Regions from separate parts of the Acetobacter sp. AC2005 genome, predicted to be linked through region 3. Evidence: riboswitches for the same ligand, from Rfam matches in the RefSeq annotation. Region 3 holds a riboswitch; each other region holds the start of a gene.
The links. A riboswitch is a leader RNA that binds a small molecule or an ion and turns the genes downstream of it on or off. The one in region 3 is predicted to bind cobalamin.

Region 1 (2,265 bases), on a different replicon from region 3:
ACCCCAGCCCAGACCCACCGTGTCATTGTCACGCCCCTTGAAGGGCGCCTTGAGGTTGATGCCTGCATCAATGGCAAAGCTGATCATGTTGCGATCTCCCCCATTGCCCGTGGCACGCGCAAAAACGCCCACAGACTGAGGAGACTGGAGCGAGGGTCGCCAGATCATCTGGTCAATGATGCCATATACCATCCAGTTGCCCCGATCCCACCGTGGAATGCCTGTGGTGTCAGCCGCACTCCCTAAAGCCTTGCCTTGATTGTTGTAGCGATAATCAGGGAATTTGGCCGTATCGTAATATCCGCCCAGCTTGTAGATACCCGGCAGACCAGGATCCTTGGTGACGTGTGACATGTCATCAGGCTGGGGGTTGAGGGCATACTGCAGTTCGGTAATCAGCAGCGCGCCAGTGCCCATGTTGAAGTTGGCGCCATCTTCATCATTGGTGTTCTGGTTGGTGGGATCTGCGCTGTTGCCGCCGTTCTGGATGCCAAAGGAGTTGTTGCGATTGCCCGGCGGGTTGTCATCCGCTGCGGCAAACATGAAGGTGAACTTGTCTGATGGACGATAGCGGATGCGGATTGCCGGAGAAGACAGCGGCCAGGATGGCCCCCCTGCATACAGGTTGACCGATGGGGCCATGGGCCAGCCGAAGTTGGAGTTCAGATACAAGGCCCCGTAATCACTGATCAGGAACTCGGTATCCAGATCCTGCTGCCCGATCTTGACGTCCAGCTTGCCGTCCAGAAAGGACTGCTGATACCACAGCTCGAACAGTCGGGTGGAACGATCGGCCTCGAACCCGCTGACGGGGTTGAAGTTGGCCAGATGATCCTGCGAGATGGAGCGCCCGCGCAGCTGCAGGGCCCTGACGTTGAATGTGCCGCCCTTCAGCCCGATCAGCTTTTCCAGATCCACCGTCAGGGTTGGCATGGTTACCCCATCATAGGCGGGGCCAGTGCCCGAACCACTGGCGCCATCAGCCCTGGAAGCCGTGCCACCTGTGGTGTTTCCCCACAACTCATCCACTTCCTGAATGTCAAAGCTGATACCGTGTTTGGCCATCCAGTCTCGCGCGCCCCACATGTTGCCCAGCAGGTGGTCGCTCATATCTGGGGTGTCATCGCCTTTTTTCTCTGCTGCCGCGTCTTCTGAAGCACGCTGGGAATCCCGCACCGTAGCCGGATCAATCTGCTCAATCAGCGGCCCAGAATTGCCAAGACGACGACGATCTTCCTCGATTTGTGTTTCTTCACCATGTGCAAAAGTAGGTAGAGTTCCCCAAACGCCGGCAACCAAGAGCAAGCAATGCAATGAATATGGAAATTTCTTCCATATTTTGTTTGTCAGGTCAGGCATTGTTTGGCTTCACCATACAAAGTGAAGGGAGAATGCCTGAAAAATTTGAGAAGAAATCTGCCAAAGGCAGAAGAGTAAACATGACATCATCCATCTCCGGTTCCCTCGCCCGGCGATCAAACTAGACAACAACGGCAGGTCTCCTGACTTACGGGTCATCACACGTTACTCAGCCTTCCCGATGCTGCCACCAGTGGCTGCCGCTTTATGCGACCATGAAGTAATGTGCTCTCCGCCTACAGTTGCGAGGGCAGTTGCCGACTAGGTTTCAGTAATTGAAACTCCGGCATTCCCTTTCAAACCCGCTTGCGCGGGACCGTTGCAAATTGGCGCAATCCTTAACTTATTTTGGCGCCATATTTCAATCTCTCCTTGCAAATATATTATTCAATCTTCAAGCCAATAGCACTTCGTACAAAACAACCGATTATGAAAGAACTTGCATTACTACCAACCTCACCATCTCAGTGTGCAGATGCCACAAGGTAATTTACTGCCTTTTGGACATATTATAACATAACATAATTATCAAAGATCTTGGGACATTCGGGTGAAGCAACTTTTTCAGATGATGGGTGATTTATGGTTCCTCAGCCGCCCGTATTTTTCTTCTGAAGATCGTAAGAAAGCATGGTTGCTTATTATAGCAGTTCTTGGCTTAACGCTTCTTATGGTGGGGCTGGATGTATGGCAGTCTTTTTCACGCAATATCTATTATACTGCCCTACAACAAAAAGATTTATCAACATTTCTACGTGGTTTGTTCTGGTATTCTCATACCTTTGAAGGTTTTGTTCCCGGATTTTTCCTGATTGCCATTCCCGCCCTACTGGCCGGGGTTTATGCTACATACCTGCAGCAACTTCTGCAATTACGCTGGCGCACATGGATGACTCGCAGCATGAG
Region 2 (2,265 bases), 870 kb from region 3:
TAACAAGGGCGGAAGCAGAAAGTGCAGGATGCCCTTTGGGGCGTGCAACTTCTGGTGGCTTGCTTGTCCAGTAGAATGGGCCGCCCGTTGCGTAGGTTTTGGGATAAACGGCATCCTTGGTGATGTCGAACATCAGGGCAGAGCGGTAAACCACCACCTTGCCATCCGCAATGCCCCGGTACCAGCCGGTTAGAATTTCGTGGATGACATCTTTAAGCTTTGGATCAGATTTTTCCGCAGCATGTGCAAAGGCTGATGCTGTTGTAAATTTTTCCCGCTCCAGCAGGGTATGCAGGGCGTTAAGTTTGTCTTTCCGATCTACGTTGGCCTGCACGATGTTGGCGTACAGGGCCGCGCCAATCTGGGGGTTTAACGTCTCTCTATCTGTCAGGCGCTGGGATACCTGCATAAAGCGGGATAGATCTTCATTGTTTGGAGTGGCAGGAGCGGTATCTGCCGCAAGGGCTGCACCCGTTGCGCCTGCAACAGAAAGACCAATACCACCTAAAAGCACATCTCGCCGGGACATACGTAAAAGCTTGTTCAAGCGCATGGCGTTAGGGGATGCACACCATTCCGCTACAGGCTGCCCCTTGTGCGTTTGTCTCATTCTTCGGGTTCTCCCTACAAAGCCGGGCTCCGCCCTGTCGGAATGAAACATTGCGGAGAAATATTGAATGCCAAATTGTGAATGGTTTTATAGAGAAGGCCTGAGCTTGCAACCTGTTATAACGGCATAATACCTATTTCATGCCTAGTTGATGCAGGTATGCTCAGGAGTTAATGCGGCAGTTATTACCTATATGGCCATGAAATGGCTGCCACGTATCTGTTCTGCCAAAGAGTTCCAAACCTAAAAAACCATGCAATTTCAGGGAGCCGTCTTCCGCCACCCATACAATGGCATCGTAAGTATTTTTGCTTTGAGGGTCAAAAATGTGGCCTTTCCAATGGTCATGCCGGTCTTCCATGGGGTGGAAGCCTTTGAGCATCTGAAGGTTACATTCAGTTTTTCTGCGGCCAGAAGCTTCTTCATCCTGCGTTAGGTTCAACCCTACAAGATTCCCGCACATCTTATCGCCACAGCTATGGATATCGAACACGCCTTTGCCGTCTTCTGTAATCCATTGCCCTGTTATGGTTGGTGTGGAGGCGTTTTCTGCATGAGCATGAGAAGGTATGGTGCCCCATGCAAGAAGCAGTGCTGTTATAAATGAGCTAAAGGCATGTTTGTACATTTTGCTGCCTTGTCCTGCCGCTACCGGTTCATCCCGCCCGGTGTGATGTGCCTGATGGAGGCAGGTCTCCTGGCTTGGGGATATGGTGTGTGTTAGACCTTTTGCCTTCCCAGCCGTATTACTGGCCAGTGGCTAGCCGTGACCGGCAGCAGGTCCAACCTCCCCTTACAGTTGCGGGAGCAGCTGCCGACTATAAGTTTCTGCTTCAATATGAAGCAAAAACCGTGCACGGCATTCCCTTTTAAGCCGCTTGCGCAGCACCATCCATCTGTTCAAGCATTTATTCTAGCAATAAGAGGACTTGGTGCCAGTATGGGAAAAGCAGAGCAGGTGAGAGGTTTTTGCGCCTCGCTTTGTCTTACAGGGCAGCAATAACCTTAAGTCCCGCCAGAATGGCATTGGGAATAACCGAGGTTTCTCCGGGGCGCATCATATATTCAAACTCCGGCGTAATAACCAAACCCGGTGTGACAGGAATGCCGTAATACGCTTCTAGAATGGCGGAATGCGTTTGTGGTCCATTGATATAAGGGCCAAGCGGAACGCCAGCGGCTTCCTGCATGCGTTGCCCGTAGGCCAGACGGGGGCTGAGCTGGTAATAGGAATACATCACGCCCAGACGATCCAATGGCCGGTGGGGGATAATGCCCAGAAGGGAAGCGCCAGCATAAAATTCGTTTGAGAATGTAGAGTTACTTGGCGTGTTATGAATAAACCCTGCCAACACGTAGCCGCCAGCCATTTGGTGTTCGCCATGGCTGCGATACACCATCTGATCTGCCTCTATATAAAATGTATCACGCGGCTTGAGCTTGTGTGGATGCACAGACCCCGCAAAAGCCGCCGGAATGGTGCCAACCATATCCGGGTAAGGTGAAGTATCGTGGCCAAAGCCGATTTTGTAATGACCGGGAAGCTTACGCGTGCCAAAAAACGGCTCCCACGTTAATTCAACCGGAGTTTGAATGCCCGTATAAGGCTCATCGCCCCATGCCCAGCCTGTGTTATCGCGGGCTTTAGGGCCTAT
Region 3 (2,265 bases):
CTTCCAGCGTGGTGCCGGTTTCTGTCCAGCTTCTGCGGCCTGTCATATACCCCAGACCAATCACCTGATCGAACCTGCCCCCGAATGAGGACAAATGCGCTGTGCCCCGCACAATGGCCTGATTTTGTGTGGTGTGTTCACGCTCGCTCCCTACATCACCGTAATATCCTAGCCGACTGTAATATTCATCTTCCATATTATAGGCGCTGTAGGTGTGCAGGTTGCTCTGTATCAGCCGGGCCGTCAGCCCCAGATCAAAATTATGGGTGACATCATAGCCCAAGCGAATGTTGGCGGAGCGGTTATCGTTTCTGTCCCCCCGGTGGCGCTGTTCCTTGTCTGCGCCAAAATAGCGGCCGATATAGCGCGGGATTTCATGAAAACCATCTTGCCGGTAATGGGAAAGTTCAACATTGTAATGGAACTTTCCCTTACTGCCGCGCGCGCCCATAACCTGATTAAACGTGCCGTAAGATCCACCTTCCACCCGCACAAAAGGCGTAAACCTGCCCTGCCCCTGCGCTGTGGTAATATCAATAACCCCGGCCATGGCATCTGCCCCGTACAGGCCGCTTTGTGGCCCGCGCAGAATTTCTATGCGGCCCATACCATCGGTAACAAACTGCGCAGCATCAAACGCGCCGGAGGTGGAGCTGCCATCGTTAATATCCATGCCATCCAGCCGCACTTTCACCTCGTTGGCATTGTTGCCGCGCATGAAAATGGAGGTGGTGCCGCCAAAGCCACCCGAACGCACCACATTCAGCCCCGGTTGGCGGGCCAGAATATCTGTAAGCGTGCGGCGCTGCTGGGTGAGGATCTGCTTTTCTGTCACAATCGTCATGGCCGTGCCAATTTCATCCGCCCGCATGGGGTGGCGTGCCGCACTTACCGTAACGTAATCCGGGTAAGCCTGCGTGCTGCGGGCCTGCACAGCTTGCGGGCCCTCCACCGCATGAGAGAGAGGCGCATTGCGCGCCGGAGCGGTGGCGGCAGGTGTTACGGCCACTTTGGCAGCAACGGTGTTTTTACCCGTTGATGTAGCGGAGTTTGCGGCATCTGCCGCCATGGCGGCAGTGGTTTCTACCAGCAGCAGGGAAGATCCGGTAAGCAAAAGGTTTTTTAGGCGCATGGGTTAAGGCAATCTCGCGGTTTAACAGCGTTGCCACGAGACTTGGCCCGGCTTTTTCCACCACAGGGCACAAACCACCCCATTGGCTGACCGCTTGCCCAGCCTGCCAGCACACCCCGGCTGACATGCCCCGTCTGCAACTGTGTGCTGATGGCAGGTCTCCTGGCTTGCGGTTTTTCGGTTGTGGCACCCCTTCCCGGAAAGGTTTGTTCCAGTGGGCCAGCGCTTTGCGCCGTGCGTGCACATCCATGCCGCTTACAGTTGCGGGGACAGCCCGGGAATATCGCAAAACCATTGCAGGCAATGGCGCGGGCACCCGGTTCCCTTTTCATTCCCCTTGGGGGAAACCATCATGCGGTGTGGTTTACAGGCTGGGGGTGGCTTGTCAACAAAAGCACGCCCCAGTGTGGCGGCAGGCTTTAGGCTTCACGCGGGAGGCGTTGAGACTGGGAGCGAATAACCTGCTCCTCATAATCCAGTTCCTGCTGGAGCTTCCATTCTGTCTGGTCGTTAATCTCGCTGCGCGATGTCATATCCCGCATGGCCTGCCGTTCGGCCCGCAGCAGTTGCAGGCGCAGGGCCAGTTCCATACGCGCATGGCGTAGGGCGCGGCTGCGGTCTAGCGGTGTGATGCGCGGCGTTTCGTCCTCTTCTTCCAAACGGCTGTGATACAGCTGATACAGGCGGTCTATCACCTCCTGCCGCAGGGCTTCATCTGCATTCTGCCCCTCGGGCTTTGCCAGTGCTGTGCCGTTCGGGTTGGGCGCTGGCGGTTGCGCGCGCGCTTTTGTCAGCACCGCAAGGGCTGCGCGTATCAGCTTCTGGCGGGCCATGTTTTCTTCCTGCGCGTTCTTGTCCACCGTTTCCTGCGGCAAAAAGCGCAGGCACAGCGGAATGAACACGCTGGCTGCCAGCAGGGAAAGAACAATTACGCCTGTAGCGGCCACCACCACGGCATCGCGCATGGGAAAGGCATCTGTGCCATCCGTGCCTTCGGGCAGGGAAAGCACAGCCGCCAGCGTAACGGCCCCGCGCACGCCAGCAAATGTCAGCAACATGCTGCCTGCAAAACCTGTGGGTTCAAACGGCAGGCTGCCAATGCGCGCCACCACCCAACGGCCGAAAACGGATGT

Region 1: linked by a shared signal. The riboswitch ahead of QQM41_RS13985 (carbohydrate porin) and the one ahead of QQM41_RS03905 (TonB-dependent receptor domain-containing protein) in region 3 are both predicted to bind cobalamin.
Region 2: linked by a shared signal. The riboswitch ahead of QQM41_RS08150 (DUF2147 domain-containing protein) and the one ahead of QQM41_RS03905 (TonB-dependent receptor domain-containing protein) in region 3 are both predicted to bind cobalamin.

What each region holds. Positions count from the first base shown of each region.
Region 1 covers NZ_CP149627.1:58,986-61,250, forward strand. Annotated here, with positions in the region: gene QQM41_RS13985 (carbohydrate porin) at 1-1,359, opposite strand, end outside; cobalamin riboswitch at 1,475-1,695, opposite strand; gene QQM41_RS13990 (ABC transporter ATP-binding protein/permease) at 1,910-2,265, shown strand, end outside.
Region 2 covers NZ_CP149625.1:1,682,431-1,684,695, forward strand. Annotated here, with positions in the region: gene QQM41_RS08145 (sorbitol dehydrogenase family protein) at 1-661, opposite strand, end outside; gene QQM41_RS08150 (DUF2147 domain-containing protein) at 774-1,238, opposite strand; cobalamin riboswitch at 1,280-1,518, opposite strand; gene QQM41_RS08155 (carbohydrate porin) at 1,597-2,265, opposite strand, start outside.
Region 3 covers NZ_CP149625.1:810,835-813,099, forward strand. Annotated here, with positions in the region: gene QQM41_RS03905 (TonB-dependent receptor domain-containing protein) at 1-1,132, opposite strand, end outside; cobalamin riboswitch at 1,267-1,499, opposite strand; gene QQM41_RS03910 (Na+/H+ antiporter) at 1,552-2,265, opposite strand, start outside.